Regions from separate parts of the Streptomyces thermoalcalitolerans genome, predicted to be linked through region 2. Evidence: riboswitches for the same ligand, from Rfam matches in the RefSeq annotation. Region 2 holds a riboswitch; each other region holds the start of a gene.
What was found. Region 2 has a riboswitch for cyclic di-AMP ahead of ABD224_RS07040 (transglycosylase family protein). Riboswitches for the same ligand answer to the same signal wherever they lie in the genome.

Region 1 (4,274 bases), on a different contig from region 2:
GCCCGCGACTGGGGCGAGCGGCCGGGGGTGATCCTCCAGGAGTATCTGCCGCGGGAGGAGGCCGAGGACTGGATCGTGCACGCCTGCTTCGACCAGGACGCGAACCCGCTCGCGATGTTCACCGGGGTCAAGGTCCGCTCCTGGCCGCCGCACGCGGGGATGACGGCGCACGCGTATGTCGTCGACAACCCGGAACTCGCCGATCTCGCCGCGCGTTTCGTCAAACGGATCGGCTACACCGGCATCGTCGACCTGGACCTGCGCTTCGACCGGCGCGACGGGCAGTACAAGCTCCTCGACTTCAACCCGCGCATGGGCGCCCAGTTCCGGCTGTTCGAGAACGTGTCGGGGGTGGACGTCGTGCGTGCCCTGCACCTCCACCTGACCGGGCGTCCCGTGCCGAAGGGGGAACAGCGCGCGGGCCACCGGTTCGTCGTGGAGAACGTCGACCTGCCCGCCCTGCTCGCCTACCGCCGCGGCGGCCGCACCACGCCGCACGCGCCGGCGAGGGCGAGCGGAACGGAGCTGGCCTGGTTCGCGGGCGACGACCCGCTGCCGTTCCTCACCATGCTCGCGCGGAGTGTGCGGCCCGGCGCGAAGCACCTCTACCAGCTGTGGCGGACCCACCGCCGCGGCAGCACGGGCGCGACCGGGCGGGCCGGCCGTCCTGCCGCGCCCGGCCGGACGTCCCACGGCGGCACCCGGTCGGCCGCTTTCCCGCCCGGGGTGCCGAAGCGCCCGGCCGGCAAGGGGAGTTGAGGAGAGGCGGGCGGAACGGCCGTGCCCGTGACCGTCCGTCCGGCTCCCGCGGGGGCGCCGGCGCGGCGGATCCGTATTCTCTGATCATGCCCCCTGCCCTCGCATATGCCCTTGTCGCCACTGACCTGGACGGAACGCTGCTGCGCGGCGACGACACCCTGTCCGGACGGTCCCTCGCCGCGCTGGCGCGGGTGGCGGCCGCCGGTGCCCGGCACCTCGTGGTGACCGGACGGCCGGCGCCGAGAGTGCGGCCCCTGCTCGACGCCCTGGGCACCACGGGGCTCGCGGTGTGCGGTCAGGGCGCACAGGTCTACGACGCCGGGACCAACCGCCTGCTGTGGTCGGTCACCCTGGACCGGGAGCTGGCCGAGGTCGCGCTCGGCAAGATCGAGGCCGAGGTGGGCGAGGTGTACGCCGCCGTCGACCAGGACGGCGTCGACGGGCTCACGCTCATCGAGCCGGGATACCGCATGCCGAACCCGGCCCTGCCCTCCGTGCGGGTCGGCCGGCGCGAGGAGCTGTGGGGCAAGCCCATCAGCAAGGTGCTGCTGCGCCATCCCGTGCTGTCCGACGACGACTTGGCGGCGGCGGCGCGCGGCGTAGTGGGCTCCCTGGCCACGGTCACCATGTCGGGCCCGGGGATCGTCGAACTCCAGCCGTGCGGCATCACCAAGGCGACCGGGCTGGCACTGGCCGCCGAATACCTGGGACTGGGCCGCGAGCACGCCCTCGCCTTCGGCGACATGCCCAACGACATCCCCATGTTCCAGTGGGCCGCCCGGGGGGTCGCCATGGCCAACGCCCACCCCGAGCTCAAGGCGGTGGCCGACGAGATCACGCTGTCGAACGAGGACGACGGCGTCGCCGTCGTCCTCGAGCGGTTGTTTGACCGGCCCGAGGAGCGGACCGGCCCATATGTGCGCCGGCAGGGGCTCGACCGGGGGCCGGTGGAGACTCAGTAGGGGCCGTTGACGTTGTCGATCGAGCCGTACCGCTTGGCCGCGTAGTTGCAGGCGGCGGTGATGTTCGCGACCGGGTCGTAGATGTCGTACGAGGTGCCCGGGACGTGGTAGGCCCTGAAGGTCGGCTCGATGACCTGCAGCAGCCCCTTGGACGGGGTTCCCTTGGCCGCGTTGGAGTCCCAGAGGTTGATGGCCCGCGGGTTGCCGGAGGACTCGCGCATGATGTTGCGGTGGATGCCCTTGTAGGTGCCCGGGATGCCGTGCTTCCGCATGACCTCCAGGGAGGCCCGGATCCAGCCGTCGAGGTTGTTCGGGTAGCCGGCGCCCGTGATCGTTCCGGTGGTGGGCGTGCCGGCCGAGGGCGCCGCGGAGGCACCGGTGGTACCGAGGAGCGGAGCGGCGAGAACGGCGGCACTCGTGCCGGTGACGGCGAAGGCGCGGACCGCACGGGCGACACGGGAACGGTGGCGCTGACCTTGTGCAGACATGGGGAATTTCCTCTCCGCCGCCTGCGAGGTGAGCTGTCGGGTTCGGGCCGGGAGGTGCCCGGCCGCGCCGCGAGGGCACGGCTTCACCCCGAGCCGTTCCGGTGCGGCGTACGCCACAGGACGTACGGCGCCCGGCCCGGCGGCTTACCTGGGTCCCCCGCTCCTGCCGTGAGTGACTCGGTCGATGGATTCACGGGCGGCGGCAGGATTCGGCGTCCGCCCGTCGGCCGGGAAAGTATGCGAGCGCACATGTCCGGAACAAGGGTCTGATTCATGTATCGCCCTGATTGGTCTTGATCAGAGGTGTATGAGGTGCTTGATCCTTTGCGTGAACCAAGGCCCAACTGGCGTGCGGGCAAAGGAGAAAGGGGTATGGGTCGTGAGGAAATGGGCGAAGAGGGGTGAGTGACCTAATTCACGGTCCGGCAATGCGGGGAGCAATTTTCCTCAATAGGGAATTGAGGTTCTAAATAAGGGTGAATCGGACTGCGAAGGAATGTCCGTGCAGGCCGTGCAAGAGGGACGTGATGGTGGTCACGTCGGGTGATGACGTCCGGTTCGTATCGGTGGGCGCCATCGGTGATCGAAACTTGACCGGATACGCTGACTCGAGTGATGGCAGCGACCTATCGACAAACTGCGTGACCGCCAGCTGACACCAGCAGACAGGAGACCCCTCGTGACCGTCGTCGGGCCATTCGGGCTGAACGTGCGGGACAAGGCTCTCGAAGCCGATGTCCAGGCCGGGCTGGCGGCCGTCGAGGAAGGGCTGCTCGAGGCCACCAAGAGCGAGGTCCCGTTCATCACGGAAGCCGCCCAGCACCTCGTCAAGGCGGGCGGCAAGCGGTTCCGGCCGCTGCTCGTGATGCTCGCGGCGCAGTTCGGCGACCCGTACGCGCCGGGCGTCGTGCCGGCGGCCGTGGTCGTGGAGCTGACCCACCTGGCGACGCTGTACCACGACGACGTGATGGACGAGGCCGCGGTGCGCCGCGGGGTGGCCAGCGCCAACACCCGCTGGGGCAATTCCGTGGCGGTCCTGACCGGTGACTTCCTGTTCGCCCGGGCCTCGCAGATCCTCGCCGACCTCGGGCCGGAGGCGGTCCGGGTGCAGGCCGTGGCGTTCGAGCGGCTGGTCACCGGGCAGATCCTGGAGACGGCGGGCCCGCAGGACGGCCGGGACCCGGTCGAGCACTACCTGGACGTGCTGAGCGGCAAGACCGGATCGCTGGTGGCGGTGTCGTGCCGGTTCGGGGCGATGATGTCCGGCGCCGACGAGACGGTCGTGGACGTGCTGACGCAGTACGGCGAGCGGCTGGGCGTCGCCTTCCAGCTCGCGGACGACGTCCTGGACATCGCCTCCGACTCGCACGAGTCCGGCAAGACGCCCGGCACGGATCTGCGTGAGGGCATCGCCACCCTGCCGGTGCTGCGGCTGCGCGAGCGCGCGGCGCGGATGGGGCTGGCCGAGGACATCGCCCTGTGCGAGCTGCTGGACTCCGACCTGAGCGACGACGCGCGGCACGCCGAGGCGCTGGCGGCGCTGCGCACGCACCCGGCGCTGGAGCAGGCCCGCCGGGACACCGTGCGCTACGCCGAGGAGGCACGGGCCGCGCTGGCCCCGCTGCGCGACTGCACCGCGAAGGCCGCGCTGATCGACCTGTGCGACGCGGTGGTGCACCGGGCCGGTTAGGGGGTGTCGTTTGGATCATGCCGCAGGTCGCGGGGTTCGGCACGCCCATCTGCGGCGTTGTCGTCACTCGCCGACGCTCCGCGTCGGCTCCCTCCTCCGCCTTGCATCTGCACGCACCGAACCCCGCTCACCTCGGTCACCAGGCACCGCCCATCGGAGCCGGCCTGATCCAAACGACACCCCCTAGACCGGCCGGGGCCGGTGAGGCCCGGTCAGCTCCGACGGAAGCAGGAAGGATCAGCCCGGATCAGCCCGGATCGGTCCGAATCGGTCCGGAGCGGGGCGATGCGGTACGAAGAAGCCGAGTCAAGCCAAACGGACTATTCCCGGCGAACCGGTCGGAAGGTGTCCGGAGACGTCCGGTGAACCCGGCCG
Region 2 (4,274 bases):
ATGCTCGGCGTCCCGCGCGAGGACCAGGACGACTTCCGTGACTGGGCGGGCATGATGATCCGGCACGGAAAGGGGCCCCGCGGGGGAGTGGCCCGCTCGGTGCAGATGATGCGCGGCTATCTCGCCGACCTCATCCACCGCAAGCGCCAGGCGCTGCCTCCCGAACCCGCCCCCGGCGAGGACCTCATCTCCGGTCTCATCCGCGCCTCCGACCACGGGGAGCACCTCACCGAGAAGGAGGCCGCCGCCATGGCCTTCATCCTTCTCTTCGCCGGCTTCGAGACCACCGTCAACCTCATCGGCAACGGCACCTACGCCCTGCTCACCCACCCCGAGCAGCGCGACCGGCTGCAGGCCTCCCTCGCCCGGCAGGAGACGGACCTGCTGGAGACGGCGGTGGAGGAACTCCTGCGTTACGACGGCCCCGTGGAGATGGCCACCTGGCGCTTCGCCACCCGGCCGCTCACCATCGGCGGGCAGGAGATCGCCCCCGGCGACCCGGTCCTCGTCGTCCTCGCCGCCGCCGACCGGGACCCGGAGCGCTTCACCGACCCCGATGTCCTCGACCTCGGCCGACGTGACAATCAACACCTCGGGTACGGGCACGGCATCCACTACTGCCTCGGCGCCCCGCTCGCCCGCCTGGAGGGCCGGACCGCCCTCGCCACCCTGTTCAACCGCCTCCCGGATCTTCAACTCGACGCGGAACCAAGCGATGTGCGCTGGCGCGGCGGGCTCATCATGCGAGGGCTGCGGACCTTGCCCGTGCGGTTCACTCCGCGCCCCCACGTCCGGACAGAGGCGGACAAGAGGCCGTGATCACGGTCTCCCCGGCCGCGTGACCGCGCTCATGGCGCACGCAAAGATGACGTGTGCTCAACTATGTGATCTGCATGTGATCTGCGCGGCATTGACTTGTGACAAGTGATCGACACCCGCTACCTTCACCCATCAACGTCGCGGTCACTCGGCCGGGTGAGCCGCCTCGGGATCGCTGCTGTCGGTTGAAAGGGCTCCGTATGCTCTCCGGGAATGGTCGTCATCGTCGCCCCCGTCAGGCTCCGGCTTTTCTCGTCGCCGCCGGAGTGACCGGGTCCGCCATCGCCATCCCGCTGATGGGTGCCTCCGGCGCCAGCGCGGCGGACGGTACCACGTGGGACAAGGTGGCGGAGTGCGAGAGCGGCGGCTCCTGGAGCGCCAACAGCGGCAACGGCTACTACGGCGGGCTGCAGTTCACGCAGGAGGACTGGGAGAAGTACGGCGGCCTCGACTACGCCCCGAGCGCCGACCAGGCCAGCCGGTCCCAGCAGATAGCCGTGGCCGAGAAGATACTCGCCGACCGGGGCCCCGAGGCCTGGCCGAACTGCGGGCCGGCCTCCGGGCTCGTCAAGGAGTCCGCCGCGGCGAACGTCGACACCGGTGTGGGGAACGGTACGTCCGGATCCTCCGCCTCGCCCGAAACGCCCGCCCCCGCCCTGTCGGGCGGTCTCGGCCTGTCCAACCCCGCGCAGGGGGCGAGTGATTCGCCCGAGTCGTCCAGCTCGCCTGATTCGTCCACTCCGTCTGCTTCGCCCTCCACTACGCCCGAGCCGGCGAACTCGCCGAGCGCGACTCCGGCACAGCCGTCCTCCTCGGCCTCCCCGTCCGGCACGGAGAAGGAGCCGGCCGGGCCCGAGGCCTCGCCCGAGGAGAAGGTGGTCATTCCCGCACTTCCCAGCTTCCTTCCTCCCATTGCTCCCGAATTGGGCTACGCGGGCGGCCCCGTGTACGTCGAGGGCGATTCGGCACTGGTCGACACCGGCACGCTCGACGCCGGCGGCTCCGCCTCGGGCGGCGGCAACGATGTGCGCACCAACTCGGCCGCCCCCTCCACTGCCGGCCACTACGGCTCCTCCCCCGAGTCCAACGCCGACTACTACGGCCTCCAGGGCGGCTGGGGCGTGCCGTACGGCGCGAGCCGGTAGACGGCCGGCGCCGGCCTGCCCGGCCTCACCGTCGGTCAGATCCCGGACATCCCTGTCGAAACCTCCTGAAAGGGGCAGGAGTTCATGCCCGCACTTTCGTCGAATGTCTTTTTCGGTGAAAGTGTGGGATGAGTCTCACAAGCCCCGATCGTCTTTGAATTCGGCAGAACGCGTGTCTACGGTCATGACCGCTCGCCACCGCGAGCCCCGGCTGCCGCGAACGCCGAATCCTGCCGCCGGCAGCCCGGGAACGGTCGTCGCGTCAAGCGCCGCGGGCAGGAGCGGGGGACCCAAGGTAAGTGCCGCTGCGGACTGTTGACGGAGCGGCTTGGGGTGAAGCCGTGCCCTGCGCAAGCCGTGCCTTGTGCGGGAAGCACGGCCGGGCAACCCAACCGGCCCGAACCCGACAGCTCACCTCGCAGGCGTCGGTGAGGGGATCCCGTCATGCTGTTCTCCGGCAAGGGCAGACACCGTCGCCCGTCCAGGCCCACCCGTGCCGTCAGGCTCGCCGGCGTCACCGGCGCCGCCGTCGCCGCGCCGCTGCTGGCCTCCGGCAACGCCTCCGCCGCCACCGCCTCCGAGTGGGAGGCGGTCGCCCGGTGCGAGTCCGGCGGCAACTGGTCCATCAACACCGGCAACGGCTACTACGGCGGCCTGCAGTTCGCCGCCTCCACCTGGGCCGCGTTCGGCGGCACCGCCTACGCCCCGCGCGCCGACCTGGCCACCAAGGAGCAGCAGATGGCCGTCGCCGAGAAGGTCCTCGCGGTCCAGGGCAAGGGCGCCTGGCCGGTCTGCGGCAAGGTGCTCTCCCGCACCCCCTACAACGGCGGCGCCTCTTCCGGTGCCGGCTCCCAGGGCAGCGGCTCCGGCGGCTCCGCGAAGAGCGGCACCACCAAGCGCTCGGCCGAGCAGCGGGCCGACCGCTCGGCGGCGCGTCCGGCCCCGCACAAGCAGGCTCCTCACAAGCAGGCTCCTCACAAGCAGGCCCCGCGGAAGAAGGCCGTCACCGCCCCGGCCGGCAAGAAGGTCGAGAAGGGCGACGGCGAGTACGAGGTGGTCCCCGGCGACACCCTCAGCGCCATCGCCGAGCGGTACGGCGTCAGGGGCGGCTGGCCGAAGCTGTTCGAGCTGAACAAGGACATCATCGACGACCCCGACCTCATCTACCCGGGCCAGCTGCTGCACCTGAGGTGACCGGCCCGCACCTGAGGTGACCGGCCCCGTCCCCGCGGACTCCCGCCCCGGTGAGCGTCGTCCCCCGTGCACACCGGGGCGGGGCTCGTTTCCGTCCCCCTGTGTGTCCCCCTGTTTGTTCCGAAGGGAAACAAAGGGTACCGTCAGCCTGCCCCCGCCTGTCCAAGGGACGGTCGGTCGGCCGGTCGGCGGCCCCGGACGGATAGGCTCTAGGCGCAAAGACCCACACGCCCCGCACTTCAAGCGTCATATCCACGAAGGAGATGCTCGTGCCGTCCATCGACGTCGTCGTAGCCCGGGAAATCCTGGACTCCCGAGGCAACCCCACGGTCGAGGTCGAGGTCGGCCTCGACGACGGCAGCACGGGTCGTGCCGCCGTTCCGTCCGGCGCCTCCACCGGCGCCTTCGAGGCCATCGAGCTGCGCGACGGCGACCCCAACCGCTACCAGGGCAAGGGTGTCGAGAAGGCCGTTCTCGCCGTGATCGAGCAGATCGGCCCGGAGCTCGTCGGCTACGACGCCACCGAGCAGCGCCTGATCGACCAGGCCATGTTCGACCTGGACGCCACCGACAACAAGGGCTCGCTGGGCGCCAACGCCATCCTCGGAGTCTCCCTTGCCGTCGCGCACGCCGCCGCCGAGGCGTCCGACCTGCCGCTCTTCCGCTACCTGGGCGGCCCCAACGCGCACCTGCTGCCGGTGCCGATGATGAACATCCTGAACGGCGGCTCGCACGCCGACTCCAACGTGGACATCCAGGAGTTCATGATCGCCCCGATCGGCGCGGAGTCCTTCTCCGAGGCCCTGCGCTGGGGCGCCGAGGTCTACCACACCCTGAAGAAGGTCCTGAAGAGCAAGGGCCTGTCCACCGGCCTCGGCGACGAGGGCGGCTTCGCCCCGAACCTCGGCTCCAACCGCGAGGCCCTCGACCTCATCCTCGAGGCGATCAAGGAGGCCGGCTACACCCCCGGTGAGCAGATCGCCCTCGCCCTCGACGTCGCCGCCTCCGAGTTCCACAAGGACGGCTCCTACGTCTTCGAGGGCAAGGAGCGCTCGGTGGCCGACATGATCTCCTACTACGAGGAGCTGGTCGCCGCCTACCCGCTGGTCTCCATCG
Region 3 (4,274 bases), on a different contig from region 2:
GGGCCCGCGTCCGGGAGTGCCCGGCCGCGGCGGACGATGCGGGTGGGCGGATGAGGGGAGGTCACTGGGCCCTCTGGGGGGTTCCACGGCCCGGGAAGAGCTGTCCATGCCCCAGAGCAAACGGCGCGTACGCCCCCGCGCACGCGCCATACTCCAGCGCCTCACCGCATCGAGTGAGAACACCCCTCGAACGGAGGCCTCCATTCATGCGACTCATGCGACAAGCCGCCCGACGAGGGAGGACCTGAGGGGCTCAGGCGGGCCGCACCGCACTGTGGATGGCCTGCGGGCCGGCGAAGAAGATCGACTCCTCGCGTATCGACGCGCCCGGGCTCGGGGCATGGACCATCTTGCTGTCGCCGGCGTAAAGACCGACGTGGTTGACCTCCTTGTAGAAGAAGATCAGGTCTCCGGGCCGGAGGTCGGCGAGTTCGATCGGCGTGCCGAAGCCGGCCTGCTCGGTGGCTGTGCGGGGGAGTTCCACCCCTGCGGTCCGCCAGGCGGCCTGGATGAGGCTCGAGCAGTCGTACGAGTCCGGCCCGGTCGCCCCCCATACGCACGGCTTGCCGATCTGCGCACGGGCGAACTCGAGCGCCTTGGCGCCCTTCCGCTCGTAGGAGGCCGAGGCCGATGCCTCGGCGGCGCCGGGAGAGCCGGACGCGGTGTCCCCGGCCGCTCCCTGGCCGGCGGCCTGACTGGCGTCGAAGAGCGAGTTCCCGTCCAGGGGCGGGGTGGTGTCGAACATCCCGGTGGAGCGCTGCTGCCACTGTGCCGCTCCCTGCTGAGCGGCTTGCTGGGACAGCAGTTCGCGGGCCTGGGTGAGCTTGGTCTGCCACTGGCCCTTGGACGCCCTCTGCACCGGCTGCCGACGGCCGGCCACCGAGGCGCGCGGTGTGCCGGGGGCCTGCGGCTGCGCCCCGGCCGCAGGCGGGGGCGTCATCGCGGACCCGGCAGCGGGAGCGGGCTGCGCAGGACCGGCGGCCGGCGGTTCGATCGGCCCGGTGGGCAGGACGCCCGTGGAACCGGTGGACTGCGGCTGCATGGACCGGCTGGTGAGGGCCTGCATGGAGCCGGTGGTCTGGGGGTCCATGGTGCCGGTGGGCAGGACGCCCATGGAGCCGGTGGGTTGGGGTTCGGTGGATCGAGGGGGCAGTGCCTCGACGATCCCTGTGGTGGGTTCCATGCCGCTGGTGGGCAGGGGGTTCGTGGAACCGGTGGACGGGGGTTGCATGGACCGGCTGGTGAGGGCTTGCATGGAGCCGGTGGTCTGGGGGTCCATGGTGCCGGTGGTGAGGGCTTGCATGGAGCCGGTGGTCTGGGGGTCCATGGTGCCGGTGGGCAGGACGCCCATGGTGCCGGTGGTGGAGGTGTCCGTGGCACCGGTGGACGGAGGCTGCATGGACCGGCTGGTGAGGGCCTGCATGGAGCCAGTGGACTGAGGATCCATGGTGCCGGTGGTGGGGGCGTCCGCCGCTCCGGTGGAGGGAGGCTGCATGGACCGGCTGGTGAGGGCCTGCACGGAACCAGTGGACTGAGGATCCATGGTGCCGGTGGTGGGGGCTTGCATGGAGCCGGTGGTCTGGGGGTCCATGGTGCCGGTGGGCAGGACGCCCATGGAGCCGGTGGTGGAGGTGTCCGTGGCACCGGTGGACGGAGGCTGCATGGACCGGCTGGTGAGGGCCTGCACGGAACCAGTGGACTGAGGATCCATGGTGCCGGTGGTGGGGGCGTCCGCCGCTCCGGTGGAGGGAGGCTGCATGGGCCGGCTGGTCAGCTCCCCGAGGGGGGCGGCCGGTGGGGTGGCAGGTGCCGCCATGGGCAACTCCCCTGCCGGCGCGGCCGATGCGGTGGCAGGGAGCGCGGGTGCCGGCCCGGCCTGCGCCGGACCTGCGGTCAGCTCCAGCCGGGACGACCCGCCCTCCAGGCCCCGTCCCTTCAGGGCGTCCGCCGCACGCTTGCCGGGCGTTCCGGTACGGGAGTCGGCGCGGCTCGGCATACGGTCGGGCGGCAGGGCCGCCGGAACGATCGGGCCGAACTGGGCGCGCGCCACGTCGAACCACCGCTTGGTCAACTGCTCGAGGGCCGGGTCGGATTCCGGGGAACCGCCCCGCGACCCCGAACCACCCCGCGCACGCTGCTTCTGGCTCATCACGCGGGTGGCATTGAGGTTCCCCGTGGCCCTCTCCGCCTGGTCGTAGAGGCTGTTGAGCCGCTGCTGCACCTCGGCGGGACTGGGTTTGTCGTCGCTCGGTCGTTCCGGCGCCAAGGAAGACGCACTCCTTACCATAGGCCGCCCGCCGAGTCAGCTGCCGGGTTCGGGCGGATGTTCTGGGAAGGCGTGCCCCGCGGCTCCTGTCCGAAGGGACGGGGAAGCCGATTCACCCCGATGCCGATCGGGTCCCCGGCTCCGGATGCCGTGGGGCGTACCGGACTCGGCGGAGGTCGCACGATCCGACGGGACTCGCCGGAGGCAATCGTGCGGCCTGGACGTCAACTTAGCGAACGTGTGTGCCTCATGTGAAGATTGAAGTGCGATATGTCCGATACGTAAATGTGATCTTTCTTGGATAGGGCCATGTGCGGTCGTTACGTCTCCACCCGCAGCCCCGAGGACCTGGTCCGGCACTTCGGGGTCACCGAGTGGAGTCCGGAGGAGGCACTGGAGCCCAGCTGGAACATCGCCCCGACCAACCGGGTGTGGGCCGTACTGGAACGCGCCCCGCGGGAGAGCCGCGAGGAGGCCGCCTCCGTGCGCAGGGAGCTGCGGCCGCTGCGCTGGGGTCTGGTCCCGCCCTGGGCGAAGGACGTGCGGATCGGCGCCCGGCTGATCAACGCGCGGGCCGAGACCGTGCACGAGAAGCCCGCCTTCCGCCGCGCCTTCGCCCGGCGCCGCTGCCTGCTGCCCGCCGACGGCTTCTACGAATGGCAGCAGGTCCCGTCCGGGACAACCGGCAAAACCCGCAAGCAGCCCTACTACATCAGCCCCGAGGACGGCCGGCTGATGGCGCTCGCCGGACTGTACGAATACTGGCGGGACCCGGAGGTGGAGCGGGACGACGACCCCGCCGCCTGGCTGACGACCTGCACCATCATCACCACCGAGGCCACCGATGCCGCCGGCCGCATCCACCCCCGCATGCCGCTCGCCCTCGATCCCGAGCACTACGACGCCTGGCTCGACCCCCGTCACCAGGACCCCGACGAGCTGCGGGAACTGCTGAGCCCTCCGGCGGGCGGGCACCTCGGAGCCCGGCCCGTCTCCCCGGCCGTCAACAATGTGCGCAACAAGGGCCCCGCCCTGCTGGAGGAGCCCCCGCCGTGACCGGCCGGCCCACCGGTCGGCCACCGGTGCCGGCCCGCCTCGCGCGACGCCGTACGCCGGACGGGCATCCGTTCCCCCCGATGCCCCGACGACCGCCCGACCGGACGAACCGCACCCGCGTCCCCGCCCCCTCGGCCCTTACCGTGCTCTGGACGCGACCGTCACAGGCGGCGTGAGGACGGTCCGGAGGTGACGGCCGGTCAACAACGGGAGGCACGGTGGCGGATGCGGGCGGTCCGGTGCCCGAGCGGGGCCGCAGGCGCCGGGCGGGCGGCACCGTGCTGGGCAGCCGCCCGGCGTACTCCGTACGCCTCCCGCCGCGCGCCCGGCCCGCTCCCGCCGCCACGAAGGCGGAGCGCACGGTCCCCTGGCTGCGCATCGCCGCCGCCTACGCCTGGCGGATCATCCTCGTCGGCATCGTCGTCTACGGCGCCTTCACCGTCCTCGGCCGCTTCCAGCTCATCGCCGTGGCCGTCTTCCTGGCCCTGGTCGTCACCGCGGTCCTGCGCCCTGCGGCCGACCTGCTGCACCGCTTTCTGCCACGGCCGCTCAGCGTCGCCGTGGCCCTGGTCGGCAGCCTGCTCGTCCTGCTCGCTCTTCTCGCCCTCGTGGGCAACACGGTGGCGGGGCAGTGGGCGAAGCTGGCGGGCGAGTTCGGCGGCGGCGTCCACCGGATCGAGCAATGGCTCGAGCGCCCGCCGTTCCGGATCAGCCCGGGCACACTCACCGACCTGTGGAAACAGGCCCTGTCCTATCTGTCAACCCACCGTGCCGGCCTGCTCGACACGCTCCTGAGCGGGCTCGGCCGGCTCGTGGAACTGGTCACGGCGGGTGCCCTCGCCCTCTTCCTGTCCGTCTTCTTCATCCACTCCGGGGAGGAACTCTGGCGATGGGCCGGCGACGAGCTGCTGCCCCGCGGGGCCCGGCCGGTGTGGGACCGCGCGGGGCGGGC

Region 1: another riboswitch for cyclic di-AMP. It lies ahead of ABD224_RS05110 (transglycosylase SLT domain-containing protein); the one in region 2 lies ahead of ABD224_RS07040 (transglycosylase family protein).
Region 3: another riboswitch for cyclic di-AMP. It lies ahead of ABD224_RS23710 (NlpC/P60 family protein); the one in region 2 lies ahead of ABD224_RS07040 (transglycosylase family protein).

Annotation. Positions count from the first base shown of each region.
Region 1 covers NZ_BAAAHG010000005.1:55,778-60,051, forward strand. The annotation lists gene ABD224_RS05100 (carboxylate--amine ligase) at 1-759, shown strand, start outside; gene ABD224_RS05105 (HAD family hydrolase) at 846-1,721, shown strand; gene ABD224_RS05110 (transglycosylase SLT domain-containing protein) at 1,715-2,209, opposite strand; cyclic di-AMP (ydaO/yuaA leader) riboswitch at 2,213-2,402, opposite strand; gene ABD224_RS05115 (polyprenyl synthetase family protein) at 2,889-3,899, shown strand.
Region 2 covers NZ_BAAAHG010000007.1:113,078-117,351, reverse strand. The annotation lists gene ABD224_RS07050 (cytochrome P450 family protein) at 1-819, shown strand, start outside; gene ABD224_RS07045 (transglycosylase family protein) at 1,086-1,964, shown strand; cyclic di-AMP (ydaO/yuaA leader) riboswitch at 2,222-2,404, shown strand; gene ABD224_RS07040 (transglycosylase family protein) at 2,409-3,158, shown strand; gene eno (phosphopyruvate hydratase) at 3,428-4,274, shown strand, end outside.
Region 3 covers NZ_BAAAHG010000051.1:34,822-39,095, forward strand. The annotation lists gene ABD224_RS23710 (NlpC/P60 family protein) at 254-2,266, opposite strand; cyclic di-AMP (ydaO/yuaA leader) riboswitch at 2,276-2,448, opposite strand; gene ABD224_RS23715 (SOS response-associated peptidase) at 2,576-3,322, shown strand; gene ABD224_RS23720 (AI-2E family transporter) at 3,541-4,274, shown strand, end outside.